3 regions of the Zobellella sp. An-6 genome follow, and region 3 is predicted to be linked to each of the others. Evidence: predicted binding sites of a transcription regulator. Region 3 holds the regulator's gene; each other region holds the start of a gene.
What was found. Region 3 encodes MetJ, which represses methionine synthesis genes. Its sites were predicted from a motif close to AGANNTCTAGANNTCT; they were not measured.
Positions count from the first base shown of each region.

Region 1: a site for MetJ is predicted at 6,101-6,116, ahead of ACT7DK_RS15180 (DUF1852 domain-containing protein). Genes of this name have one in related genera too.
Region 2: a site for MetJ is predicted at 3,953-3,968, ahead of metA (homoserine O-succinyltransferase MetA). Genes of this name have one in related genera too.

Region 1 is NZ_CP199259.1:3,242,559-3,252,232, forward strand. Features, by position in the region: gene ACT7DK_RS15145 (transcriptional regulator GutM) at 1-72, shown strand, start outside; gene srlR (glucitol operon DNA-binding transcriptional repressor SrlR) at 152-916, shown strand; gene ACT7DK_RS15155 (KpsF/GutQ family sugar-phosphate isomerase) at 1,001-1,966, shown strand; gene ACT7DK_RS15160 (transaldolase family protein) at 1,980-2,633, shown strand; partial or broken gene ACT7DK_RS15165 (transposase) at 3,202-3,518, shown strand; gene ACT7DK_RS15170 (IS630 family transposase) at 3,570-4,604, opposite strand; gene ACT7DK_RS15175 (LysR family transcriptional regulator) at 4,758-5,642, shown strand; gene ACT7DK_RS15180 (DUF1852 domain-containing protein) at 6,198-7,181, shown strand; gene ACT7DK_RS15185 (methionine synthase) at 7,208-8,236, shown strand; gene hcaE (3-phenylpropionate/cinnamic acid dioxygenase subunit alpha) at 8,934-9,674, shown strand, end outside.
Region 2 is NZ_CP199259.1:3,763,786-3,773,459, reverse strand. Features, by position in the region: gene ACT7DK_RS17660 (nucleobase:cation symporter-2 family protein) at 1-408, shown strand, start outside; gene ACT7DK_RS17655 (8-oxoguanine deaminase) at 533-1,876, shown strand; gene ACT7DK_RS17650 (phosphatase PAP2 family protein) at 1,977-2,681, shown strand; gene ACT7DK_RS17645 (CinA family nicotinamide mononucleotide deamidase-related protein) at 2,678-3,862, opposite strand; gene metA (homoserine O-succinyltransferase MetA) at 4,005-4,958, shown strand; gene ACT7DK_RS17635 (cation:proton antiporter) at 5,289-6,578, opposite strand; gene metH (methionine synthase) at 6,823-9,674, shown strand, end outside.
Region 3 is NZ_CP199259.1:3,955,872-3,965,545, forward strand. Features, by position in the region: gene ACT7DK_RS18565 (aldehyde dehydrogenase) at 1-298, shown strand, start outside; gene metL (bifunctional aspartate kinase/homoserine dehydrogenase II) at 484-2,913, opposite strand; gene metB (cystathionine gamma-synthase) at 2,920-4,080, opposite strand; gene metJ (met regulon transcriptional regulator MetJ) at 4,261-4,590, shown strand; gene cysQ (3'(2'),5'-bisphosphate nucleotidase CysQ) at 4,604-5,425, opposite strand; gene nudE (ADP compounds hydrolase NudE) at 5,428-5,985, opposite strand; gene hslR (ribosome-associated heat shock protein Hsp15) at 6,148-6,540, shown strand; gene hslO (Hsp33 family molecular chaperone HslO) at 6,561-7,430, shown strand; gene pckA (phosphoenolpyruvate carboxykinase (ATP)) at 7,603-9,216, shown strand.

The DNA.
Region 1 (9,674 bases), 710 kb from region 3:
GTCGAGGGGGTTGGCGGCTTGAACGAGGCTGAGCGTGAAGCATTAGCGTGTGCTCTTTCACAAAAAAAGTGAAAAACCATCAATTTATTTTCATTTTAAAAAATTAAAAGGTACATTGTTAGATTAGATACCTTCACACAGAGAGTCAGGCATGTCTGTTGAGCAGCGTCGAGAGCAGTTGGTTCACTATCTGCGTCAGCACGGAAAAACGTCGGTCAATGAACTGGCTGGGCACTTCAACATCACCGGTGCGACCGTTCGAACAGACCTGCGTGAACTGGAAAAAGCAAATCTTGTCATACGACGCTATGGTGGTGCGGAAGCGCAAGTTACGCCGACGACTGAAGACAGGACCATGGATGAAAAGACATCCTTTAACCTCAGCATTAAACAGCAGTTGGGGAAAGTTGCTGCTGATCTCGTCAATGATGGTGAGTCCATAATCCTGGATAACGGTAGCACAACGCTGCAAATGGTTCCCTGGTTGATTGACAAGGTCGCGCTCACCGTCATGACCAATAGCTTGCATATCATGAACGAAGTGGCCAGCCTAGGAAGCAACATCAATCTATTGATGCCTGGCGGTAATTTCAGGAAACACTCGGCGTCCTTTCACGGTAACCTGGCAGAAGAAGCCTTCAGTAAGTTTACTTTCGACAAACTATTTATCGGCGCAGATGGATTCGACGTCGACCAAGGGACTACCACTTTTAATGAAGCATATCAAGTCAGTCAAGCTATGTGTCAATCGGCCAGACATATTATCGTTATAACAGACTCAAGTAAATTTGGTCGAAAAACACCCAACGTTGTTGTCCCTATCGAAAAAATTGATGTTCTTATCACCGACTCAGGGATAAAAAGCAGTGACCGAATTACCTTGGAAAAGAAAGGAATAGAAATAATTATCGTATAGCAACCTCTTAATGCCATCTAGCACAATCCATATGATGAGAAGTTAATCATCGTAACAAATAGAACATACATCGAGATTACCATTATGTATGAGAAAATAAAAAAGACTGCCATAGATACATTAAAAATAGAATTAAATGAAGCCTCAAGACTATTGGAAAGAATTAGTGATGACTTCGTTGAGGCTTGTTTGGCGCTACAACAGTGCAAAGGTAAAGTAATCGTTACCGGAATAGGAAAATCTGGACACATAGGAAAAAAAATAGCTGCCACTTTTGCTTCAACAGGAACACCGGCATTTTTTATTCATCCCGCCGAAGCGCTGCATGGCGATTTGGGTATGGTTGACAGTGAAGATTTAGTTATTTTAATTTCAAACTCTGGTGAAGCCACTGAGTTCAAGCTCATGCTACCACTATTCAAGCGCAAGAAATTGAAAACCATTGGCTTCACAGGAAACAGATCGTCATTCTTGGCCGACCAGGTTGACTTCATTATTGATACGGGAGTTGAAAATGAAGCCTGCCCGTTGGGCCTGGCACCAACATCAAGTGCCGTTAACACACTAATGATGGGTGATGCCCTGGCCATATCAGTAATGCATCTTCGGGACTTCAACTCCACCGATTATGCGTTTTCTCATCCGGGTGGCAGCTTGGGTGCTCGCCTGATTTTCAAGAACATGGATCTTATTGAGCAACATGTTCAACCCCCCGTCTGCTACCCGGATGAAACGCTCAGTGAAGTAATCTTTTGTCTCAGTAGAACAGGATACGGCCTTGCCGTGATCTGTGACGATGACGATAAAGTCCTTGGCGTTTTTACCGATGGTGACTTACGTAGAACACTCGAAAAATCAACCGATCTCACAGTTAAGGTCGGTGAGCTGATGACCCGTACTCCTATCGTAGCGACAGCTGATGAGCTGGCATATTCAACACTTGAGTTAATGCACAGCAAGGATATAAATGCCATACCTATAGTTGATAGTGAAGAGCGCCTTATGGCCGTGTTAACCACACATCAGATATATAAATCTGGAATTAATTAAGTTAGAAAAAATCATGAACATATTCCTTGATACTGCAGATATTAAATCGGTAGAAAGATGGTGGAATTCTGTCCCCCTTTCAGGGGTCACCACCAACCCTAGCATCATTGCCAAGTCCAGGGTTAAACTAGACACCCTACTCCCTGCGTTACGAAACATCATCGGAAGCGATGCACAACTTTTTGCCCAAACACTATCTGACGATAATGAAACAATACTTAAGGAAGCCATTGACCTCAACCGACTAGATGAGCATCTAATTGTTAAAATACCCGTTACAGAGCAAGGCCTAATGGCAATAAGAAAACTCAATAAAATGGGAGTAAGCACACTGGGCACAGCAGTTTATACTCCTATGCAAGGGATCATGGCCGCATTGGCTGGTGCAGAATATATTGCTCCCTACGTCAACAGGGTCGATGTACAAGGCGGCAGTGGCATCACGATGGTTAGAGAATTACAAGAGCTAATCACTGTACATCAGGTAAATTGCAACATAATAGCAGCCTCTTTTAAAACACCACGACAAGCGCTTGATTGCCTGCTGACTGGCTGTTCTTCAGTTACTTTACCCGTTGATGTTTTATCGCAAATGATAACGCTTCCAGCCGTCACTGAAGCGATAGAAAACTTTAAAAATGATTGGGTCACCGCCTTTCAACCATAAAAATAACGGACGATGATGAGCATGTTTCATTATTGTCAGCTATGGAACCACGAGGAATTATAGGATTAATTCCAGATTAAAACTCACACTATATTAAACAAACATACAAGAAATTCCGGTCACTAAATAGCTATTCCGAATAGTAGATCAGTGGAGGCAGGGAACTCAGTCCAGTTTGTGCAATTTGATCAGTCGCCAAACAAAACCAACTCAACACCCAAAGGACTGAGTTCATGCCGATCTTACCACCTCTACCACGTCCTGAGCGACGCCGGATGCACAAAATCATTCAGACTACGTCAGACAAACAGCATGCTCGGCGAGTCATGGCGGTGTTGTTGCGCCACGAACGATACACCCTTGAGAAAATACAGGAGCTGACCGGAGCTTCGCGCTCGACCCTAGGCTGCTGGTTCAACTGCCACCCTCTCTTCCTATCCGTAACATTATCATGCTGCTTCAGATGCTTATCCAGATGTCACCACAAGGCTTGGGTTACCAGCGCAGTTGCTGGTAACCGAGTTCTTTAGCTATTGAAATCAATCGCTGGAATTTTTCCCTGCCCACCTCACTGCTGGAGGCCTTACGGCGGCGCTATCTCCGGGCTCGGCAGATCACACTGATCCTGGATAACCATGTGATCCACAAGAGCCGCCAGGACAGGCCTTGTAGTGGCTGGCAAAGAACCCCAAGTTCACCTTACTTTTCCAGCCGGTTTACTCACCTTGGATCAACAAGATAGAACTGCTCTGGCACAAGCTGCACGAGACGGTTATCCGTAACCATCAACGCCGTAGCATCTGATCTCTTCTCCAACGGGTCAGGCACTTCATGGATACGATTTCGCCCTTTTCCGGAAGTGGTTACGAAATAGCCAGAATGTAGCACTATTAGGAGCTGTTATTTAGATATTAACCCGGCGGCAAAATACATCGATTATGCCGCATAAGCGATGTGCTCCGATCGGAAGTAACTTTTCACCCGCTCCGACCTGCGCTGCAACTTCCGCATAGAGGAGCGGGTTCGCTTCTTGAGCTCTTCCACACTGCGAATCGCCGGCCCACTGTGCACCATGCCTTTCAGGTCACCATTGAGATACTCATCCGGATTCAGTTCCGGTGAGTAGGCGGGCAGGAAAAAGACCTCCAGAAAACGCTTTACCGTCCCTTTTTCCAGCCAGCGTTTGACCTTTTTGGCATGATGAACCCGCAGGTTATCCAGGATCAGAAATACTTTTCCCGGGGTGGAGGCAATCAGCCCGCGCATGAACTTGATCAACACGTCTGCCGTCATGGTGGATTCATACAGCATGAAGCGGACCGTACCTTGGTTGGTGATGGCCGACACCATGTTCAGGGAAACCCGCTTGGCCGGCAGGGCTTGTACCGGCGTCTTGCCAACCGGGGCATAGCTGCGCCCATGTTGGACCGTGTTCTTGATGCCGGTTTCGTCGCCCCAGAAGATCTGGGCCTTTTCAGCCTTGGCACGGGCCTTGATACGTGGATACTCCTCGTTCAGCCAGGCTTCGACACGAGCCGGGCTCTGCTCCCATGCCTTTTTCAAGGGCTTCTGGGGTGTAAATCCCCAGCGCTTGAGGTAGTCCCCCATGGTGCGAACCGGAATGTGGATGCCCCAAAATTGCTTGATCAGTTCAGCAATGGAGCGCCGGGTCCACAGGGCAAACCCCAGCTTGTACTGATCGGGCATATGGTCGCGGATAGCCTCGATCACCTTCTGCTGTTGCACGGCGTTCAGGCGGCCGGGCTTGTTTTTTGGACCCCGTTTCTGGACGGCGAGAGCCGCTTTGCCGCCGGCCTCGTAGCGCTTGAACCAACGGCCCACGGTATCCGGATGAACATTCAGTAATCGGCCGATCTCGCGGAAGGTCTTATTTTCCAGTCGAAGTCGGATGGCCTGCTGCCTCAGCAGCTCTTGTTGCTCGGTGGTGAGCTTGCGTGCATCTGTTTTCATTCGCACAGTATATCAGCTCTAAACTGCCGCCGGGTTAATAGCTAGACATCCTGGCGTGCATTGGCGGCATTTAAACAATGAAAACAATGGTGTATTTTCAATAAATCATGAATTATATTCATAATATTAAGTACTAAATCCCGGAGTCAAGTTATGCTGGAGCGGTTTCACCTTGAAGTACTGGCAGCCATAAAAGAGCAAGGAACCTTAACCCAGGCGGCTGAATCGTTAAATTTATCCCAGTCTGCATTGAGTCACAGCATCAAAAAATTAGAAGGCCAGATCAAAACACCCGTTTGGCAAAAAGAAGGTAGAAACTTGCGCCTTACCGATGCGGGTGAACGAATCTTGACTCTTGCCAATCGGGTATTACCGCAATTTAAACACACTGAACATCTATTGCGTCAGATAGCGACTGGCGAAATGGGTTCACTGCGCATCGGCATGGAATGCCACCCTTGCTATCAATGGCTGTTAAAAGTGATTGAACCTTATCTTGAAAAGTGGCCAAACGTTGACATTGACGTGAAGCAGGAATTTCAGTTCGGTGGTCTGGGCGCCCTGCACAGCTACGAGATAGATATCCTCGTCACGCCTGATCCCTTGTATACACCAAAGGTGACCTTTATACCGGTATTTGACTATGAACATAGACTCGTCGTTTCGGCAGCTCACCACCTTGCCATGCAAGACTCGATCATGCCTGAACAGCTGAGTGAAGAAGTGTTATTTAGCTACCCGGTAGAGCCTGAGCGACTGGATATTTACAGTCAGTTTTTAAATCCCGCAAAATGCACGGTCAAAAAACACAAGACTATCGAAACGACGGAAATCATGTTGCAAATGGTGGCAGCAGGCAGAGGCGTCTGTGCATTGCCTGGCTGGTTAGTGGATGAATTCGCCAAAACAATGGCTATTAAAAGCCTCCGGTTCGGTAAACATGGGATTAGAAAACAGATCTTTTTGGGAATACGAAAAGGCGAAGAACAGGTTAACTACCTGAGTGATTTCATTGCTCAGGCTCAGCAGGTCAGATGATCACGCTGCTTTTTCATTCAAACTCCCTCCTCTCTTAAATCATACAGCCGCCGCCCCCGTCAGGTGTTGCAACATCAGTAACGGGCGGCCGTGTCCTGCTCGTTACACACCTAAATAGCTGTTCCGAATAGTAGATCACTGTCGACAACGACCGGGTTCCGCTAAGCAGACCCTCCGCGCCAGGGATGGCGCGGCGGAGCCCCCAGGGATGGGTTCACGGCGTGTCTGCGTGCGGGGCCCGGTCGATGTAGCACTATTAGGATCAGTTATTTAGCTGACCCAAGGTTTACAGACATCGCCGACATTGCTCGACGCAGCTGCGCCCGTGAACCCGGCATACCGCTTGCTCTGGTGGGCGTAGGTTTATCAGAAATCATGAAAAATTTGCATCTATTCATGAGATAAAATCACTTTTGATCATGTAATGCCCCCTGTATAACATAGCCATGCTCAGCTCTAGACATCTGGACTTCCAGACAAAAGACAATCATCAAGCCCAGAAAGAGCAATAAACAGATTCAGATTTTAGTGCGGGAAATGGGGTGCCAGGACATTATGAATAACGAATTTAAATTTACCATCAACAGCGTTGCTTTCGATGAAAACTATCAGCCCTCTGACAGTACGCGTATTACCACCAACTTTGCTAACCTGGCCAGAGGAGAGAGCCGCCAGGAAAACTTGCGTAACGCCTTAACGATGATTAACAATCAATTTAACTCCTTGGCTAACTGGGATAATCCGAAAGCGGATCGCTATTCAGTTGAACTTGAAATCATTTCCGTTGACATGGATATTGATCACGAAGGTAATGGCCAAAGTTTCCCTACTATCGAAATATTGAAGACGAATATCGTCGATCACAAAACCAAGAAACGCATTGAGGGCATTGTAGGTAATAATTTTTCCTCGTACGTGCGGGATTATGACTTCAGCGTGCTGCTGTTGGAGCATAACAAGGATAAGCCCGGCTTCAGCATTCCGGAAAACTTTGGCGATCTGCACGGCAAACTTTTTAAATGTTTTGTGAATTCGGATGCCTACAAGCAGAACTTCACTAAACTGCCTGTGATATGCCTCAGTGTTTCCGATAACAAGACCTATCATCAAACTGAGAACCATCACCCCATATTGGGTGTTGAGTACCTGCCCAATGAATCATCCTTGACTGAGCAGTACTTCAAGAAGATGGGGTTGAAGGTTCGCTATTTTATGCCACCCAATAGCGTTGCACCTCTGGCCTTTTACTTCTTTGGTGATTTGCTTAATGATTACAGCAATCTTGAGCTTATCAGCACCATCAGCACGATGGAAACTTTTCAAAAAATTTACCGACCCGAGATTTACAACGCCAACTCGGCAGCAGGAAAATGCTACAAACCGGATTTGAAGAACCGGGATCACTCATTAACTCAAATTGTTTATGATCGAGAAGAGCGCAGCCAGTTAGCGATTAAGCAGGGAAAACTTGCTGAGGAGAATTTCATCAAGCCATACCAGTCTATCCTTGAACAATGGTCTGCCAATTACGCTTTATAATTAACGAGAATATAACGGTATTTATCATGAAAAAATTATTACCCACTTCAACTGCGGGCAGTTTACCCAAACCTTCCTGGCTTGCACAACCTGAGACACTTTGGTCACCCTGGAAATTGCAAGAAGAGGAGTTGATTGAGGGTAAACACGATGCTTTGCGTGTGTCGTTGCAAGAGCAGCAACAAGCAGGCATTGATATTGTCAGTGATGGCGAGCAAACGCGCCAACATTTTGTGACTACGTTTATTGAGCACCTTAGCGGTGTTGATTTTGAGAAACGTAAGACTGTTAAAATTCGTGATCGCTATGATGCGAGTGTACCGACGGTCGTTGGTGCAGTCAGCCGCCAGAAGCCGGTTTTTGTTGAAGATGCCAAGTTTTTACGTCAGCAAACCAGGCAACCTATCAAATGGGCCCTGCCGGGTCCCATGACCATGATAGACACGCTTTATGATGATCATTATAAAAGTCGCGAAAAGCTGGCCTGGGAATTCGCCAAAATACTCAATCAGGAAGCCAAGGAATTAGAGGCGGCTGGCGTTGACATCATCCAGTTTGATGAGCCTGCATTTAATGTGTTTTTTGATGAGGTAAATGACTGGGGGATTGCTGCTCTAGAAAGAGCAATTGAAGGCCTTAAATGTGAAACCGCCGTACATATTTGCTATGGCTATGGCATCAAAGCCAATACGGACTGGAAAAAGACGCTGGGTTCCGAGTGGAGACAATATGAAGAAGTCTTCCCCAAACTGCAAAAGTCCAATATCGACATTATCTCATTAGAATGTCACAACTCCCGCGTCCCAATCGAGCTGCTTGAACTCATTCGAGGAAAAAAGGTGATGGTCGGGGCCATTGATGTTGCAACCAACACCATCGAGACGCCAGAGGAAGTCGCCAATACCCTACGAAAAGCACTTGAGTTCGTAGATGCCGACAAGCTTTACCCTTGTACCAACTGTGGCATGGCCCCCTTGTCTCGTCGAGTAGCAAGAGCCAAGCTCAATGCCTTAAGTGCGGGTGCAGAAATCCTCCGAAGAGAACTCTCGGCCTAGAGCATCGATCAGTTTAAAAAACGACCAGCTAGCTCTTTATTGTCTGTTACAACGAAGAAAAGAGTCAACAGGGCCACCTCCGCCGACACGCCGCAAGTAAATAACTGATCCTAATAGTGCTCGACCGGGTCCCGCACGCAGACACGCCGTAAACCCGTCCCTGGGGGCTCCGCCGCGCCATCCCTGGCGCTGAGGGTCTGCTTAGCGAAACCCAGTCGCTGCCGGTAGTGATCTACCATTCGGAACAGGTATTTACATCCCTGTAGGCTCGCACCTGCCATCCCTGACAGGTGACGGTCGGCGGAGGCAATCCCTGTCGCCTCTTTCCAGCCCCGGCGCCGTGTCCGCAGGCAGTTGCGGTGCGATAGGGAGGACAAAGGGGATTTCTCCGCCGCGGACTCCCTTCCACCTCGCCATTTCATGCCAGGCTCTCCGCCCTGCTCTCCGCCCAGGCGAAGATCCACAACCTATTGAACCGAATGTCCCTCTGTAACGAGGACACAAAAGCAATCCCCGTAGCCCTCGTCAGTAGCCGGAGCGCTCCTGACGCCCACCTTGTCTCACTCGGTGATTAAGACATAAAACTTATTAATCAAAAGAAAATAAATATTTCACTAACCGATTACAAAAAACCAATATCTGCACAAATTATCGACTTCCAGTTCCTTGCTGTGTCGGCGACCAAAGGAGAATTCCCATGAATGGAAAATTTGATGCAGACAAAATCGACGCCCTGGTGGATGCCAGGAACGGCCGTATCACCCCGCTGATCTTCACCGATCCCGAGCTCTACGAACTGGAGCTGGAGCGGGTGTTCGGTCGCTGCTGGCTGTTCCTCTGTCACGAGAGCCAGATCCCCAAGGCCGGCGACTTCTTCAATACCTACATGGGCGAAGATCCCGTTATCGTCACCCGGCAGAAAGACGGCAGCATCAAGGCCTTGCTCAACCAGTGCCGGCACCGCTCCATGCGGGTCTGCCATGCGGACTCCGGCAATACCCGCGCCTTTACCTGCCCCTACCACGGCTGGTCCTACGGGGTGGATGGCGCCCTGAAAGACATTCCGCTGGAAGACAGGGTCTATCCCCAGGGCGCCTGCAAGGAACAATGGGGCCTGCTGGAGGTGAACCGCGTCGCCAGTTACAAGGGACTCATTTTCGGCTGCTGGAGCGACGAAACCCCTTCCCTCGAGGAATACATGGGCGACATCGCCTGGTATCTGGACGGCGTACTGGATCGCCGGGAAGGCGGCACCGAGATCATCGGCGGCGTCCACAAATGGGAAATCGAGTGCAACTGGAAGTTCGCCGCCGAGCAGTTCGCCTCCGACCAATACCACGCCCTGTTCTCCCACGCCTCCGCCATCCAGGTGCTGGGCGCCCAGCCGGATGATGAAGGCAGCAAGAAACTGGGCGCGGCCCAGACCGCCCGCCCGGTG
Region 2 (9,674 bases), 190 kb from region 3:
ATCGCAGCCATTCTGTTCATCATGGGGCTGTTCCCCATTATCGGCGGTGTGCTGCAGCAGATGCCCAAACCGGTGCTGGGCGGTGCCACCCTGATCATGTTCGGCACCGTCGCGGTCGCCGGGATCCGGGTGCTGTCTCATGCACACCTGGATCGTCGCAACATGATGATCGTAGCCATCTCGGTCGGCTTGGGTATCGGTGTGTCCACCGTGCCGGATGTACTGCAGGAACTGCCGAAAACAGTCGCCAACATTCTGAGTTCACCGGTTGCCATGGGGGCCATCTCTGCCATTCTCCTCAGCCTGGTACTACCGGAACAAAAGGTTGAAGAAGAGGAACTCTCCGATGCCGTTGTCGCGGAAGAGGGTGCCGAGGTGACTAAAAAAAAATTAGGTGAAGTCAGTTAAGACTCACCGCAGTATTGTCGCCTGATTTGGCGCAATCCCCTGGCGTACCTTCCCGGATTGTACGTCAGGGGTTTCCACATCCGGGGGATGCCAACTTTCATTTGTCAATGGAGTCGAAAGTCTGATGCAAAACCCCAACACAATCTGGATCAAAAATCCCCTTGCTACCTTAGAACCGGCCTATGCCGGCGGGCTTGTTATCGGTGGTAACCAGATTATTGAGCTGGTGCCTGAAGGGCAGTCACCCTCAAGGCCGGTAGATGAGGTGTTCGATGCCGCTCACCATGTGCTGCTGCCTGGCTTGATCAACGCCCACCACCATTTCTACCAGACCCTGACCCGAGCCCATCCGGTGGCGCTCAATAAGGAACTGTTCTCCTGGCTTGTGTCACTCTACCCGGTCTGGGCCCGGCTGCAGCCGGAGATGGTGGAGGTGTCCACTCAGATCGCCCTGGCCGAACTGCTGCTCTCGGGTTGTACCACCGCCAGCGATCATCATTATCTTTTCCCCCAGGGGCTGGAAGAGGCTATCGATCTGCAACTGGAGCAGGCCGGACGGCTGGGGGTACGGGTCCACCTGACCCGGGGCTCCATGAGTCTGGGCAAGGAGCAGGGCGGTCTGCCGCCCCAGTCGACGGTGCAATCGGAGGAGCAGATCCTGGCCGACAGCGAGCGGCTGGTCCGGCGCTATCACGACCCGGCCGAGGGTGCCATGAGCCGGGTGGCCCTGGCCCCCTGTTCGCCCTTTTCGGTCAGTACCGAGCTGATGAAGGCCTCTGCCGCTCTGGCGGAGCGGCACGATGTGCAGTTGCATACCCACCTGGCGGAAACCCATGACGAGACCGAGTTCTGTCTGAAGATGTTCGGCATGCGGCCGGTGGATTACCTGGAGTCGGTGGGTTGGCTCAGCGAGCGGGTCTGGCTGGCACACGGTATCCACTTCAACGAAGAGGAGATTGGCCGTCTGGGCCGGGCAGGAGTGGGGATCGCCCACTGCCCTTCCTCCAATATGCTGCTCGCTTCGGGCATCTGTCATACGCTGGAACTGGAGGAGGCGGGCTGCCCCGTCGGTATTGGCGTGGACGGCTCCGCCTCCAACGACGGCTCCAACATGATCATGGAGGTTCGGCAGGCCCTGCTGCTGCAACGGCTGCGTTACGGTGCCAGGCGCATTACCCACCAGAAGGTGTTGGACTGGGCGACCCGCGGTTCGGCGGCTTGTTTGGGACGGAGCGATATCGGCGAGATCGCCGTCGGCAAGCAGGCGGATCTGGCCCTGTTCACCCTGGACGATATCCAGTTCGCCGGTGCGGGTGACCCCCTGGCGGCCCTGGTGCTCTGCGGTGCCCATCGGGCGGACAGGGTCATGGTCGCGGGCCGTTGGCGGGTGATTGATGGCGCCGTCCGCAGCCTCGATATCGAGGCGCTCAAGGCGCGGCAACGGGAACTCTCGGCGCAATTGCGTTAGACCCGAGGGGCGCCGTCGGCGCCCCATTTCTGTGATCCGACCTGCAATTCTCTTCCTCATCTGGTATAAACGGCCCCATTTAATGGAGGGCGATATCACCATGCGATGGGATTTCAAAGGCTGGGCGGTGCTGCATGCCCTGGCGCTGTTGCTGTTTTTTTCCTGGTTTCTCGGCTACTGGCAGGGGATCGACGAGGGGGTGTTCTGGCTGTTCAACGGCTGGCTGGTGACGGTGCCCGGCTGGGCGGAATTCGTGGCCTTCGTCAACCAGCGCTGGATCGACGGCGCCGTCGCCCTGCTGATGGCCTTTTTCGTGTTCCGCCATGCCTGGACGGTGTCCGGCCGGGAACGGGCCAGGATCTGCTGCCTGCTGTTGCTCATGGCCGGCTGTTTTTCCATCCAGGCGGCGGCGGGCAAGGCCTTGCCGATAGAGAGGCACAGCCCGACTCTGGTGTACCAGCAGGCGGAGCGGGTCAGCCAACTGGTGCCTCATATCAGGGCCAAGGACGCCTCCGGGGATTCCTTTCCCAGCGATCACGGCATCGGCTTCGCCACCTTCCTGCTGTTCGCCGTCTACCAGTTCCCCCGCCGCTATCTCTATGTGGTGGCGCCCCTGGTGCTGGCCCTGGCCATGCCGAGAGTGATGTCGGGGGCCCACTGGCTGACCGACTTCCTCTGCGGCTCCGTACCCCTGGCCCTGATCACCGCTGCCTGGCTGTTCCATACCCCCCTGGCCCGCAGGGTGATCGATCTGGCCACCGGCCTGGTCGAGGGACTGCTGCGGCGCCTGCGCCTGATCGGTTAGGGCGCGGAAGCCAGGACAAGCCGCTCGCTGCAGGGCAGGATATCGTAGTCGATCATCACCTCCTGGCCCTGCAGGTGGCGGCGCAGCATGTCGAGCGCCACAAAGGCCAGCAGGCGGCGGCGGGAGAGGGGATCGCGAAAATGCAGTTTCAGGGTCTGCACCTGGCAAGCCTGCTCGGTGAGCAGGGCCACCGGCACGCCCTCGGGCCCTTCCGCGCCCACGGCCAACGCCAGGGGACGGGCACTGCGCTGCAGCCAGAGACCCAGATCCTCGGCGTTGTCGGGCAGGCCGCTCAGGTAGTGACCCTCGAACTCGGCGGTGATGGTGCTGATGGTATCCGTCAGCCGGCCACCGCTGGCCTCTTCGAACAGGGTTAGCTCCTGCTTGTGCAGCAGGGGGCCCAGGCTGGTGGCGAAGTTCAATTCGTCCCGGGCCACCAGGTGGGCACCCACTTCTGCCAGTAGCTGGGCTTCCGCCGCGGCGATGGCGGCCAGGTCATCCCGCTCGATGATCAGCTTGAGCTCTATGGTCGGCAGGTTGGCCCGGTAGCCCAGGGTGATGCCGGACGGCCAGGGCTTGTTGTCGAGGCGGTCGCTCAGGCCCGACTCGGACAGGCCGAACAGGAAGAAGCGGCGCACCTGGTTGCTGCCCCGGCCACCGAACTGGCGTTGCATACGGGGCAGGATTTCCTCTTCCACCATCTTCTTCAGCTCCGAAGGCACCCCCGGGGTAAAGATGAAGGTGGCCCTGTTGAGCTTGACGGCGAAGCCGCAGGCGGTGCCGATGGGATTGTCCACCAGCTCGGCGCCCCGGGGCAGCATGGCCTGCTTGATATTGCTTTTGGGCATGGCTCTGTTGCGACTGGCGTACTTCTGCGTCATCACCGCCAACCAGTGCTCGTTCAACTCCAGGGGAACGCCGGCGGCGGCGGCCATGGCCTCGGCGCTGATGTCGTCCGAGGTCGGCCCCAGGCCGCCGTTGACGATCACCAGATCGGCCTGATGGCTGCGCTGCTCGAACAGCGCCACCAGATCGGCCTTGTCATCCCCCAGGGTGAAGCGCCGCCTCACCTGCCAGCCCTGCTCCAGCAGGCGCTGGGACAGCCAGGCCGCGTTGGTATCCACTATCAGCCCGGTCAGTACTTCGTCGCCGGTACTCACCAGCTCAATCACAGGTTCCATATCGTTGTCCTCGAGATGCCTTGGCGGGATTCTAACGCAACTTCCGTTTCCGGCCCACGGTAGGGATGACAAGCACCGTTGCTTTGTTGTAGATTTCTAGATGTCTAGACTTTCTTACCGATACTGTGCATGGAGTGAGCAAATGCCCATCAGAATTCCGGATCGCCTGCCTGCGGCCAACGTCCTGACTCAGGAAAATATCTTCGTGATGACGGAAACCCGTGCGGTCAACCAGGATATCCGCCCGATGCGGGTGTTGTTGCTCAACCTGATGCCGAAGAAGATCGAAACCGAAAACCAGCTGTTGCGCATGCTGTCCAACTCGCCGCTGCAGATAGGGGTGGACCTGCTGCGCATCGATGACAGGCCCTCCAAGAACACGCCCCAGTCCCACCTGGAGCACTTCTACTACGACTTCGAGCAGGTGAAGGACGAGTTCTACGATGGCCTGATCATCACCGGTGCCCCCCTGGGACTGACCGATTTCTGTGACGTGGTGTACTGGGACAAGATCGAACAGATAGTGGAGTGGTCCAAAAGCCACGTCACTTCCACCCTCTTCCTGTGCTGGGCGGCCCAGGCCGGCCTAAAGATCCTCTACGGCCTGGACAAGCGTACCCGGCTGGAGAAGCTGTCCGGAGTCTACGAGCACCAGAACCTGGCCCAGTTCGAGCCCCTGGTGCGGGGGTTCGATGATGCCTTCCTGGCGCCCCACTCCCGCTATGCGGACTTTCCCCTGGATCTTATCCGGGAAAAAACCAATCTCAGGATACTGGCCGGCTCCGAGCCGGTGGGGGTTTACCTGGCGGTGAGTCCGGACCGGCGGCAGGTGTTCGTCACCGGCCATCCGGAGTACGACGCAGACACCCTGCATCAGGAGTACATGCGGGATCTGAGCGCCGGCATCGAGCCGAAGATGCCGGAGAATTACTACCCCGGCAACAATCCGGACAACGCACCTCGGGCCACCTGGCGCAGCCACGGCCACCTGTTGTTTTCCAACTGGCTCAACTACCACGTCTACCAGCTGACGCCCTACGACCTGAGCACCCTGAGCGCGGCCGGCGATACCCTGACCAAAGACTGGGAAGAGTAGCAAAGAAAGGGGGCGATAGGCCCCTTTCAGCTTGATGACAACGTCGTTGTCATGACCGCATAAGTCGACCAAAGGGCCAACTCCGCCGACATGCCGTAAAGACAGGGCACTCGCAATTTCGACCTGCTGTGAACATTCACTGGATGTTCGGTCAGGCCGAAATTGCTCGTCACGGTGAGCAAGCTCGCCCCCTGGAGGCTCCGCCGCGGCGGAGGGGCGGCGTAGCCGTTCCCTTTGTCCGCCTGTTTGGGCATGGGTGTTGCCTGTTGATATAAGCCTGAAGGTTTGTCAGCAGTCAGAAGGAGGTGATTCGCCCCCTTGTCGTTCCCCTTATTCGATGGGAAAACCGGCCCTTTCCGCCGCCTTGGCCTTGTTGATCATGGGGGTGATGCTCATGCCCTGGACGATAATCGAGAAGATGACGATGGCGTAGGTCATCATCAGGATCAGATCCCGCAGCTCCACCTGGCCGCCACTGCCCAGCTTGACCCCGGCGGGGATCGACAGCGCCATCGCCAGGGACAGTCCGCCCCGCAAGCCGCCCCAGGTCAGGATCCGCACCGAATACTTGTTGTAGGCACGGAAGCGGCGAAAGCCCAGGTAGGGCAGGGCCACGCTGGCGAAGCGGCCGGCCAGGGTCAAGGGAATGGACAGCAGCACCAGGATCCAGGCCTGCCAGTGGAACTCCACCAGCAGCATGGCCAGGCCGATCAGCAGGAATAGCAGGGCGTTGAGGAATTCGTCCAGCAAGTGCCAGAAGTGATCCAGGTGTTTCTGGCTCTGCTCGGAAAAACCGGTATGGCGGGTCCAGTTGCCGATCATGATGCCGGCCACCACCATGGCCAGCGCGCCGGATACCCCCAGCACATTGGCCAGGGCGAAGCCGGCGGTGGGTACGCACAGGGTCATCAGCAGCTCCATGGAGCCGTCGTCGGTGGCACTGATCATGATGTGGGACATCAGTCCCAGCAGGGCGCCGAACAGGATGCCGCCGATGGCCTCGTGGGTGAACAGGGCCATCACAGAGCCGAAGCTGGCCTCGTTGCCGCTGAAGGCCACGGCGAAGATGGTCAGGAAAATAACCAGGCCGATGCCGTCGTTGAACAGCGACTCCCCCTCTATCTGGATGGCGATCTGCTCCGGCGCCCCCAGCTTCTTGACGATGGCCAAGACGGCGATGGGGTCGGTGGGGGAGATCAGGGCGCCGAACAGCAGGCAGTAGATAAAGGGCAGGGGAATGGTCGCCACATAAGCCAGCAACCAGAGGCCCACGGCTACTACCAGGGTGGAGATCAGCACGCCCACTATTACCAGGATGGAGATTTCCCACTTCTGGCTCTTCAGCGCCGGCAGGTTGATGCCCAGGCCGCCGGCGAACAGCAGAAAGCCGAGGATGCCCTGCAGCAGGAACTCGCCGAAGTCCACCGTCTTGATCACCTCCACCGCGTGTTGCTGCAGCTCGGGCCAGGTGGTCTTGCCCAGGATCAGCATCAGGAAGGAGATGCCGAGGGCACCCGAGGTGATGGCGATGGTAGTCTGGATTTTCATGATGTACTGATTGACGAAAGCGATGGTGATCGCCATCGCCGCCAAAAAACACAGGGTGTAATAGACGCTCATAGAGGCACTTCCGATCGTTATTTTTGGGGTTGCAAGCTGGGTTGGCCGGTCTTCGCCGGCTGGCCTATAGTGTGCCCTAATCGGCGTTCCGGCCCTAGTGAAAACTGCGGTTAAATGACCCCTTACGACCTTCCATTTGGCCTGCAGTTATCCACCGGCCTTGTAGATGGCTGGATTTCTAATGGGCGGTTTTGTGATAGCATGGGGGCCGCTTACAGGAATCAGGTTGTTACAGGAGTCAGCAGTGTCCAGATCCCCGGTTTTTTCCCAGCTCGAACAGGCCCTGGCCGAACGGATCCTCATCATCGACGGGGGCATGGGCACCATGATCCAGTCCTACCGGCTGGACGAGGCCGCCTACCGGGGGGAACGCTTCGCCGACTGGCCTTCTGATCTCAAGGGCAACAACGACCTGCTGGTGCTGACCCAGCCCGAGATCATCGCCCGGATCCACAGCGACTACTTCGCCGCCGGTGCCGACATCATCGAAACCAACACCTTCAACGCCACCACCATCGCCATGGCCGACTACCAGATGGAAAGCCTGGCGGCGGAGATCAACCTGGAAGCGGCCCGGCTGGCGCGCAGGGTGGCGGACGAGTGGACGGCGAAAGAACCACACAAGCCGCGCTTCGTGGCCGGGGTGCTGGGCCCGACCAACAGAACCGCCTCCATCTCCCCGGACGTGAACGACGCGGGCAAGCGCAACGTTACCTTCGACCAGTTGGTGGAGGCCTACACCGAGGCGGCCCAGGCGCTGCTCGACGGCGGCGCCGATCTGCTGATGATCGAGACCATCTTCGACACCCTCAACGCCAAGGCGGCGGTGTTCGCCATCGAAGGCCTGTTCGACCAGCTAGGCAGGCGGCTGCCGGTGATGATCTCCGGCACCATCACCGACGCCTCCGGCCGCACCCTGTCGGGCCAGACCACCGAGGCTTTCTACCACTCCCTGCGTCATGCCGAGCCGCTGTCCTTCGGCCTCAACTGCGCCCTGGGGCCGGACGAACTGCGCCAGTACGTGGCAGAGCTGTCCCGGGTGTGCGAGACCTATGTGTCGGCCCACCCCAATGCCGGCCTGCCCAACGCCTTCGGCGAATACGATCTGGACGCCACCGAGATGGCCGGCCATATCCGGGAATGGGCCGAGAGCGGCTTTCTCAACCTGGTGGGCGGCTGCTGCGGCTCCACCCCCGAACATATCCGCGCCATGGCCGAGGCGGTGGCCGGCATCAAGCCGCGCGCCCTGCCCGAACTGCCGGTGGCCTGCCGGTTGTCCGGCCTGGAACCGGTGCTGATCACCCCGGAGAGCATGTTCGTCAACGTGGGCGAGCGCACCAACGTCACCGGCTCGGCCATGTTCAAGCGGCTGATCAAGGAAGAGCAGTACGACAAGGCGCTGGAAGTGGCGCTGCAGCAGGTGGAGAACGGCGCCCAGATCATCGACATCAACATGGACGAGGGCATGCTCGACGCCGAGGCTTGCATGACCCGTTTCCTCAACCTGATCGCCGGGGAGCCGGATATCGCCCGGGTGCCGATCATGATCGACTCTTCCAAATGGGAGGTGATCGAGGCCGGTCTCAAGTGCATTCAGGGCAAGGGCATCGTCAACTCCATCTCCATGAAGGAAGGGGAAGAGAAATTTATCGAGCAGGCCCGGCTGGTGCGCCGCTACGGCGCCGCCGTCATCGTGATGGCGTTCGACGAGGTGGGCCAGGCCGATACCCGGGCGCGCAAATTCGAGATCTGCGAGCGCGCCTACCGGGTGCTGGTAGACAAGGTCGGCTTCCCGCCGGAAGACATCATCTTCGACCCCAACATCTTCGCCGTGGCCACCGGTATCGACGAACACAACAACTACGCGGTGGACTTTATCGAGGCGGTGAAGGACATCAAGGATCACCTGCCCCATGCCATGATTTCCGGCGGCGTGTCCAACGTCTCCTTCTCCTTCCGCGGCAACGACGCGGTGCGCGAGGCCATCCATGCAGTCTTCCTGTACCACGCCATCAGGAACGGCATGGACATGGGCATCGTCAACGCCGGCCAGCTCGCCATCTACGAGGATATCGAACCCGAACTCAAGGCCAAGGTGGAGGCGGTGGTGCTCAACAGCCACGACGGCGCCACCGAGGAGTTGCTGGAGGTAGCCGAGCGCTATCGCGGCAGCGGTGGCCAGCAGGCGGATGCCCGGGATCTGGAGTGGCGCAGCTGGCCGGTGAACAAGCGGCTGGAGCACGCCCTGGTGAAGGGGCTGACCGATTTTATCGAGGACGACACCGAAGAAGCCCGCCAGCAGGCGGCGCGGCCGTTGGAGGTGATCGAAGGGCCGCTGATGGACGGCATGAACGTGGTCGGCGATCTGTTCGGCGAGGGCAAGATGTTCCTGCCCCAGGTGGTCAAGTCGGCGCGGGTGATGAAGCGCGCGGTGGCCTACCTGCAGCCCTATATCGAGGCGGGCAAGGAGGCGGGTCAGAGCAATGGCAAGGTGGTGATGGCCACGGTCAAGGGCGACGTGCACGACATCGGCAAGAACATCGTCGGGGTGGTGTTGCAATGCAACAACTTCGAGGTGGTCGACCTCGGGGTCATGGTGCCCTGCGAGACCATACTGAAAACCGCCCGGGAAACCAACGCCGACATGATAGGCCTGTCCGGCCTGATCACCCCATCGCTGGATGAGATGGTGCACGTGGCCAAGGAGATGCAGCGACAGGGCTTCAAGATCCCGCTGCTGATCGGCGGCGCCACCACCTCCAAGGCCCATACGGCGGTGAAGATAGAGCAGAACTACGACGAGCCGGTGGTCTACGTGGCCAACGCCTCCCGCGCCGTGGGCGTGGTACAGACCCTGCTGAGCGCGGAGAACAAGCCCGCCTTCGTGGAACGGCTCAAGCAGGAATACGAGGTGGTGCGGGATCAGCACGCCCGCAAGAAACCCCGTACCCGACCGGTAACTCTGGCCGAGGCCCGGGCCAACAGGATAGTGATCGACTGGCAGGCCTACACCCCGCCGGTGCCGGCCAAGCCGGGCATCCACGAATTCCACGACGTGCCCATCGCGGTGCTGCGGGAATACATCGACTGGACCCC
Region 3 (9,674 bases):
CGAGGTGTTCGGCCCGGTGGCGGCCCTGTTCGGCTTCGACAGCGAGGAAGAGGCCATCGCCCTGGCCAACGACTCCATCTACGGCCTGGCGGCCTCGGTGTGGACCAACGATCTGAACCGGGCCCACCGGGTGGCGCGCCGGCTGCGGGCCGGCACCGTCTCGGTGAACACCATGGACGCCCTGGACTTCAGCACCCCCTTCGGCGGCTACAAGCAGTCGGGCTTCGGCCGGGATCTCTCCCTGCACGCCCTGGACAAGTTCACCCAGCTCAAGACCACCTGGATAAAGCTGCGCTAAGCGCGGCGTTCCTGCTCGGCAAGTTGCTGGTCAACCTTCGTATTACTCTGTAGTCACCCCCGCAAAGGGGGGAGTCCGGTGCAATCTTCCATGGATCTCCGCTTTCGCGGAGATGACCACAATTAAAAATGCGGAGGAAGGTCTTCATCAAGTTGAAGAGGCTCCCTTGCGGGAGCCTCCTTGGTTTACAGGGTGGCCAGCAGCAGCCACAGATCCGCCTGCATGGCGGCGGCAGTCACTTCCCGGCCGGCGCCGGGGCCCTGGATCACCAGGGGATTCTGGCGGTAGTGCTGGGTCTCGATGGCGAACACATTGTCGCCGGGCCGCAGGTGGGCGAAGGCGTGCTCACCGGATACCACTTCCAACCCCACGCTGGCCTCGCCGCTCTGGGCATCGAAGCGGGCCACGTGGCGCAGCACCCCGCCCTCTTCCCGGGCCTGGGCCAGGGCCTCGGCCAGGGGCTGGTCCAGTTCGTCCAGCCGGTCGATCACGCTGTCCTTGTCCAGCGTCGCCAAGGACTCGGGCACCAGGTTGCTGACCCTGACCCTGGCCGGATCCAGATCGAAGCCAGCCTCCCGCGCCAGTATCACCAGCTTGCGCTTCACGTCCTGGCCGTTCAGATCCTCCCGGGGATCCGGCTCGGTCAGGCCCTGCTGCCAGGCCTGCAGCACCAGCTCGGAAAAGGGCTGGCTGCCGTCGAAGTGCTGGAACAACCAGCTCAGGGTGCCGGAGAAAAGACCGCTGATGGCGCGGATCTGCTCGCCCGAGTGGCGCAGCTGGTGGATGGCGGTCTGCACCGGCAGGCCGGCGCCGACGGTGGCGTTGCTGAGAAACTGCACCCTGTGCTCGGCCAGGCCCTGCTTGAGCCGCAGGTAGAACGCCTGCTCCGCCGCTCCGCCGTGCTTGTTGGCGGCGATCAGGTGCACATGGCGCTGTACCAGCGCCGGATAATGCTGCACCAGCGCCTCGGAGGCGGTGAAGTCCAGGGCCACCAGGCTGTCGAAGCCGTGCTCCTCCAGATCTTCCAGCCAGTCGGGCCAGACGATGGATCTGGGCTGGAAGTCGTGCAGCACCTGCTCCACTTCCAGCCCCTGGCTGGCCAGCATGCCGCCGCGGGAGTCGAAGGCACCGTAGAGGCTGAGCTGCACGTTCAGCTCCTGCTCCAGCCGCGCCTTCTGCTCCCGGTACAGCCTGAGCCAGGCCTGGCCGATGTTGCCCCGGCCGAACAACACCAGGCCGACCCGCCTGGGCCGGCTGAACAGGCTCTGGTGCAGGCGCAGCAGCAGCGGATCCAGCACCACCCTGCGCACCACCCCCACCAGGCTCAGGCCGTTGCCGGCGGGCTGGATGAACTCCAGCGGCTGCTCGTTGAGGGCGTGGTAGAAATGCAGGCACTGCTCGGCCTGGGCGGTGACTCCCTTGCCCACCAGGGCCACCAGGGAGAAACCTTCCCGCAGCTGCAGCCCCTCGAAGCCGCCGGCGGGCTGGTGATCCCTGAGCAGGGAGAAGGCCTGCTCGGCCTGCTCCCGGGTATAGGCAATCTGCCACAGCTGGCGCTCGGGCCGGCGCTTGCAGGCCAGGGGCGCCAGTTCCCGCCGGGTCAGCCAGTCGGTGAGGGCGTCCACCGTTTCCTGGTAGCGGGCGGGAATGGTCATCTCCAGCAGCACGGCATCGTCCACCGCGGTGACGATGCGCGCGCCCTGGGCCCGCTGCGGCTGACGCAGTATGCGGGTATGGCCGTCGTCCGGGTGGTAGCTGCAGCGCAGCATCAGCTGCTGGCGGCTGGCGGCCACCGGGCCCAGGGTGCGGCTGTGCAGCACCGGCGAACCCAGCCGGGCCAGCTCGGCGGCTTCCGGCAGAGACAGCCGGGTCAGCAGTCGCGCCTCCTTCACCCGCCGCGGATCGGCGCTGAACACCCCAGGCACGTCGCTCCAGATGGTGGCGTGGCTGCTGTCGGCCAGGGACGCCAGCAGGGTGGCGCTGAAGTCGGAGCCGTTGCGCCCCAGCAGCCGGGTACGCCCCTCGGCGTCGGCGGCGATGAAGCCGGTCACCACCAGGATCCGGTCCTGGTGCTCGGCCAGGATGGCGCCCAGTCGGCGGCGGGATTCGGCTTCGTCCACCTGCACCGGCGAGCCGGACACCAGCAGGAAACGGCGGGCATCCAGGCTGGCCGCCGGCAGGCCCTGGCCGGCGAGCAGCCGGGCCAGCAGGCGGGAGGACCAGACCTCGCCGAACGACTGGATCAGGCTGCGCTGGTCATCCCCCAGGCGTTGGCTTTCCAGCACGGCGGCGATGGTCTGGATGTCGTCGTCCAGGGCCGCCAGCAGGGGCGCCGCGCCGGCCTCGTCCAGGGTGGTCTCGATCAGGTTGCGCTGAAAGCCGTGCAGGCCTTCCAGCGCCTCGGGCGCCGCGCTGTCACCGCTGGTGAACAGGCTGAGCAGCTCGATCAGTCGGTTGGTGGTCTTGCCCGGCGCCGACACCACGATGAGGGCGTCGGGCTGGGCCAGGTTGTGGATGATGCCGGCCACCCGGTGAAAACAGGCGGCGTCGGCCAGGCTGCTGCCGCCAAACTTGTGGACCGGGCGCCGCTGGCCGCCGGTGTCATTCTGGAGCATGGTCATTTACTTGGTTAACGCCTTGAATGCATTGTCTAAATCGTGAATGAGGTCGCGCACGTCCTCGATCCCCACCGACACCCGCAGCAGCTGGTTGCTGATGCCGGCGGCGGCGCGGGCTTCCTCGGTCATGGCCGCGTGGGTCATGGTCGCCGGGTGGGCGATCAGACTCTCCACCCCGCCCAGAGACTCGGCCAGGGAGAACAGCTGCAGCTGCTGCAGGAAGGCCTTCATGCCCGCCTCGTCCACGTCCAGCTCGAAGCTGAGCATGGCGCCGAAGCCGGACTGCTGGCGGGCGGCGACCTCGTGGCCGGGGTTGCCGGGCAGGCTGGGGTGATACACCGCCTTCACCTCGGGCCGGCCCTGCAGGTAGGCCACCAGGGCCGCGGCGTTCTCGCAGTGCTGGCGCATGCGCACGCCCAGGGTGCGCAGGCCGCGCAGGGTCAGGTAGCTGTCGAAGGGGGAGCCGGTCAGCCCCAGGCAGTTGGCCCACCAGCGCAGCTCCTCGGCCAGTTGGCCATCGGCGGCCACCACGGCCCCGCCCAGCACATCGGAATGGCCGTTGATGTACTTGGTGGTGGAGTGCACCACCAGATCCGCGCCCAGCGTCAGCGGCTGCTGCAGCGCCGGCGACAGGAAGGTGTTGTCCACCACCGAGAGGGCGCCGATGTCTTTCGCCGCGGCACAGAGGGCGGCGATGTCCACCACCCGCAGCAGCGGGTTGGACGGGGTTTCAATCCACAGTATCTTCGGCTTTTTGGCCAGGGCCTCGGCCAGGGCGGCGGAATCGTTCTGATCCACGTATTCCACCCGGAAGTTGCCCTTCCGCGCCAGGGCGTTGAACAGCCGGTGGCTGCCGCCGTAGCAGTCGTGGGGTGCCAGCAGCAGGTCGCCGGCCTGCAGCTGGGAGGTGATGATCAGGTTGATGGCGCCCATGCCGGTGGAGGTGACCGCCGCCCCCGCGCCGCCTTCCAGCTTGGTCAGGGCCTCGATCAGGGTCTGCCGGGTCGGGTTGCCGGAACGGGTGTAGTCGAACTGGCGCGGCTGGTTATAATCGGCAAACGAATAAGTGCTGGTGAGGTAGACCGGCGGTACCACGGCACCATGCTGGGTATCGGTGTCGATGCCGGTACGAACGGCGTAAGTCTGGGTCTGGTAGTCGGGCATGTCCTCTCCTTTGCACGCTGGCAGCCTGATGATCCGGAATTTCCAAGACGCGCACAGTAACCCAGCCGGAAAAAGCCGTCAAGCCTTCCGGACGTCCATAAGGCTTTGTGGTTGGATTGCCAATAAAAAATGTAGGGGTTACAATCCGTTCGGATTTTTAACCTCTTTTACGGGTGAATGATGAAGACTGAATGGAACGGCGACTATATCAGCCCTTACGCCGAGCACGGCAAGAAAAATGAACAGGTCAAGAAGATCACCGTTTCCATCCCGCTCAAGGTGCTGAAGATCCTCACCGACGAGCGCACCCGTCGCCAGGTCAACAACCTGCGCCACGCCACCAACAGCGAGCTGCTGTGCGAAGCCTTCCTGCACGCCTATACCGGCCAGCCCCTGCCCCAGGACGATGACCTGCGCAAGGACGTGCCCGACCAGATCCCCGCCCGGGCCCGGGAAATCATGGCCGAGCTGGGTATCGAAATCGAAGATTACGCCGTCGACGACGAATGAGCAGGCAGCGGCATCACCCCCTGCCGCCCGCCACCAGTATCTGCCTCCAGGGCAGCCCCTCGTCCCCCAGGGTGATGAAGTTGGGGTTGATCAGGCTGTCGCGCAGGTTATAGCTGAGCCGGTCCAGGTTCAGATCCAGGATCCTTCCCCCCGCCTCTTCCACTATGCACTGGGTCGCGCCCGTATCCCACTCGCCGGTGGGGCCGATGCGGATGTAGAGATCGGCCGCCCCTTCCGCCACCAGGCAGGACTTGAGCGAGCTCGAGCCCAGGGGCACCAGCCGGTAGTCGAGGCTGGTGCTCAGCCGGGAACGCACCCATTCCACGTCCTGCCGGCGGCTGATGGCGATGCACAGGCCGGTGAGCGGCGCCTGCCGGTCGTGATGGCGGGCGCGGATGCGCACCGTGTTGCCATCCGCCTCCTTGAAGGCACCATGTTGGTGCACCGCGTAGTACATCAGATCCTGCACCGGGGCATAGACCACCCCCAGCACCGGCCGGCCCTGTTCGACCAGCGCGATCATGGTGGAAAAGTCGCCGCTGCCGGCGATGAATTCCTGGGTGCCGTCAAGCGGATCCACCAGCCAGTAACGCGACCAGTCGCGGCGCTCGGCCAGCGGAATATCGCCCCCTTCCTCCGACAATACCGGAATGTCGGCCAGCCGGCGCAGGGCCTGGTCGAGGTAGGCATGCGCCGCCAGATCGGCGCTGGTGACCGGGCTGTCGTCCTCTTTGTGCTCAGCCTGGTAATGGCCGCTGTCGTACAGCGTCAGTATGCGGCGGCCCGCCTCACGGGCCGCCGCCTTGACGCCTGGCAACAAGGCAGTGATATCCATGGTTACTCCTCTTTATTGAGCCAGTCCTGCAGCAGGAACAGGCCGCAGATGCTGCGTGCCTCGCTGAAGTCGGGCCGGGCCATCAGTTCGCCCAGCCGGGCCAGCGGCCAGGGCACCACTTCCAGCGGCTCCGGCTCATCCCCCTCGCGCTGTTCGGGATACAAATCCCGTGCCAATAAGATATCCATGCGACTGCCAAAATAACCGGGCGCCAGGGTCACCTGCTTGAGGTGGCTCAGTTGCCGCGCCCCGTAGCCGATCTCCTCCATCAGTTCGCGGTTGCCCGCCTCCATGGCGTCTTCCCCCGGATCGATCAACCCCTTGGGAAAACCCAGCTCATAGCTGTGGGTGCCGGCGGAATACTCGCGGATCAACAACAGGGTCTCATCATCCAGCAGCGGCACCAGCATGACGGCGCCGCGACCGCTGCCGCGCATGCGCTCATAGACCCGCTCCACGCCGTTGCTGAACTTCAGATGGACCGATTCCACCTTGAACAGGCGGCTCTCCGCCACCAGTTCCGTATGCAGTATCTCTGGTTTCTGTTTGTCGTCCGCCATGCCTGTTCCGTCGTTATGTTCACCCACTATTCAGAGGTTATCGCAACTGGGGATAAACGTCTGCCCACAAGTTGCGGTAACCATGCTTTTGCCGCCCCTTTCTACTCCGGCGGTCGGGGCATCTGGTATAATCCGGCTTCGGTTTTCATGTGAGCGAGTGCAATGAACGGAGAAAAACTGTCCGTCCGGCTGGACAAGTGGTTGTGGGCCGCCCGCTTCTACAAGACCCGCAGCCTGGCCCGTGAGATGATCGATGGCGGCAAGGTGCACTACAACGGCCAGCGCACCAAGCCCAGCAAGGTGGTGGAAGTGGGCGCCGTTATCCGCCTGCGCCAGGGCCATGACGAGAAGGAAGTGGTGGTACTGGAGCTGTCCGAGCACCGGAGCAAGGCGGAGATCGCCCAGCGGTTGTACCGGGAAACCCCGGAAAGCCTCCGCCAGCGGGAACGAAACGCCGAGGCCCGCAAGCTCAACACCCAGTTCGCACCCAGCCCCGAGCGCCGGCCGGACAAGAAGGAAAGGCGCACCCTGCTTAAAATCAAACAAGGCGACTGAGCCAGCATACAGGATCCCTTATGACCAAGACCGATCAACTCCACCGTTATCTGTTCGACCACCACCAGGTGCGCGGCGAACTGGTGCAGCTGCAGCAGAGCTACCGCCAGATCCTGGCCGCCCAGGCCTACCCGGCCCCGGTGCAGCGCCTGCTGGGCGAACTGCTCACCGCCACCAGCCTGCTCACCGCCACCCTCAAGTTCGAAGGCCACATCACGGTGCAGCTGCAGGGCGACGGCCCGGTATCGCTTGCGGTGATCAACGGCGACCACCGGCAGCAGCTGCGCGGCGTGGCCCGCTGGGAAGGCCGGGTGCCCGACAGCGACCAGCTTGCCGACCTGGTCGGCAAGGGCTACCTGGCCATCACCATCACCCCCGACGAGGGCGAACGCTACCAGGGCATAGTGGAGCTGAGCGCCGACTCCCTCAGCAAGAGCCTGGAAAACTACTTCGCCCAGTCGGAGCAGCTGGCCACCCGCATCTGGCTGTTCACCGACCCCCGTGCCGGCCAGCAGCTCGCCGCCGGCCTGTTGCTGCAGGCCCTGCCCGCCGGCGACGCCGGACAGGAGAACGACTTCGCCCATCTCGAAACCCTCACCGACACCATCAAGGCGGAGGAGCTGCTGCACCTGGACGCCCACGAGGTGCTGTACCGGCTGTACAACCAGGAGGCGGTGCGGGTGTTCGATCCCCAGGACGTCAGCTTCCAGTGCACCTGCTCCCGGGAAAAATGCGAGCAGGCCTTGCTGCAGGTAGGCCGGGATGAAGCCTACGATATTGTGAAAGAACACGGCAAAATTGAAATGCACTGCGACTACTGCGGCCAGCACTATCGCTTCGATGGCGCTGATTTACAGACATTATTTAATAACCCGCCGACATTGCATTAACATTTCAAGATGGCAAAAAGGGGCATTTCGCCCCTTTTCGCTTAATTCGCCGCGCAAAATTGCAAATTTTGAAGCTGATCCCCTAAACTCCGCTTAATAACTGATATTCTCTTGTTCCAAAACAACACTAATAACAATGACTATCCAACCCCTCTGTACCCAGGAGATAACAATGACGTCCAAGGCGCAACAATTAGGCCTTTCCCAATACGGTATTACCGACGTAACCGAGATCCTTTACAACCCTTCCTACGACCAGTTGTTTGAAGAAGAAACCCGTGCAGATTTAGAAGGCTACGAAAAGGGCGTGGTTACCAATCTGGGCGCCGTTGCGGTGGACACCGGCATCTTTACCGGCCGCTCTCCGAAAGACAAATACATAGTGCGTGACGACGTCACCCGCGGCACCGTGTGGTGGGCCGATCAGGGCAAGAACGACAACAAGCCCATGAGCCCCGAAACCTGGGAGCAGCTCAAGGGCCTGGTCACCCGCCAGCTGTCCGGCAAACGGTTGTTCGTGGTGGACACCTTCTGCGGCGCCAACCCGGACACCCGCCTGTCCGTGCGCTTCGTCACCGAGGTGGCCTGGCAGGCCCACTTCGTGAAGAACATGTTCATCCGCCCCAGCGAGGAAGAGCTGCAAGGCTTCGAGCCCGACTTCGTGGTGATGAACGGCGCCAAGTGCACCAACCCCGACTGGCAAGCGCAGGGTCTGAACAGCGAAAACTTCGTGGCCTTCAACCTGACCGAGCGCATGCAGCTGATCGGCGGCACCTGGTACGGCGGCGAAATGAAGAAAGGCATGTTCTCCATGATGAACTACCTGCTGCCGCTCAAGGGCATCGCCTCCATGCACTGCTCCGCCAACGTGGGTCAGGACGGCGACGTGGCGATCTTCTTCGGCCTCTCCGGCACCGGCAAGACCACCCTGTCCACCGACCCCAACCGCCAGCTGATCGGTGACGACGAGCACGGCTGGGACGACGACGGCGTGTTCAACTTCGAGGGCGGCTGCTACGCCAAGACCATCAACCTGAGCCAGGAAAACGAGCCCGAGATCTACGCCGCCATCCGCCGCGACGCCCTGCTCGAGAACGTGACCGTGCTGGCCGACAACAGCGTCGATTTCAACGATGGCAGCAAAACCGAGAACACCCGGGTTTCCTACCCCATCCACCACATCGACAACATCGTCAAGCCGGTGTCCAAGGCCGGCCACGCCAAGAAGGTGATCTTCCTGACCGCCGACGCCTTCGGCGTGCTGCCGCCGGTGAGCAAGCTGACCCGTGACCAGGCCCAGTACCACTTCCTGTCCGGCTTCACCGCCAAGCTGGCCGGCACCGAGCGCGGCATCACCGAGCCCACCCCCACCTTCTCCAGCTGCTTCGGCGCGGCCTTCCTGAGCCTGCACCCGACCCAGTACGCCGAGGTGCTGGCCAAGCGCATGGACGCGGTGGGTGCCGAGGCCTACCTGGTGAACACCGGCTGGAACGGCACCGGCAAGCGGATCTCCATCAAGGCGACCCGTGCCATCATCAACGCCATCCTCGACGGCTCCATCGAGAACGCCGACTTCGTGACCCTGCCCTACTTCAACGTGGCCATCCCCACCGAGCTGCAGGGCGTGGAAGACGTCTCCATCCTGGATCCGCGCAACACCTACGCCGAGCCGGCCCACTGGGACGCCAAGGCCCTGGATCTGGCCCAGCGCTTCGTCAACAACTTCGAGAAGTTCACCGACACCGCCGAGGGCAAGGCCCTGGTGGCCGCCGGCCCGCAGCTGTAAGCGGAACCACGCGGCAAGTCATCAAGCCCCGGCCAGCGCCGGGGCTTCACGCTGCGGACAAAGCTGCGAATTTCTCTGTGGTCACTCCCGCGAAGGCGGGAGTCCAGTGCCGTATGTCGTGGATCTCCGCCTTCGCGGAGATGACGATGATGAAATGGCAGTGATAAAGGGAAAGCCCCGTCGACATAGCGGGTAATGAATTTTGTCACTCAAACTGAAGCCCCGGCCTGCGCCGGGGCTTTTTTGTGGCCGCACAAACGCAAAAAGAGCGCTCGGGGCGCTCTTTTAATGCCGGCATCGGCCGTGTCTTTGCTTCCGCTACACCCGGTGCTGGTGGCGCCGGTCCACACTACCCGCCCGATAAGGCCTGGTGTGCTCGGTGGGGCTGGCCGGGGGGATAAGCCCGGTTCGCGGCAGGGTCCGAGGGTGTCGGTCCGCCTGTCCCAGAAGATGGAACC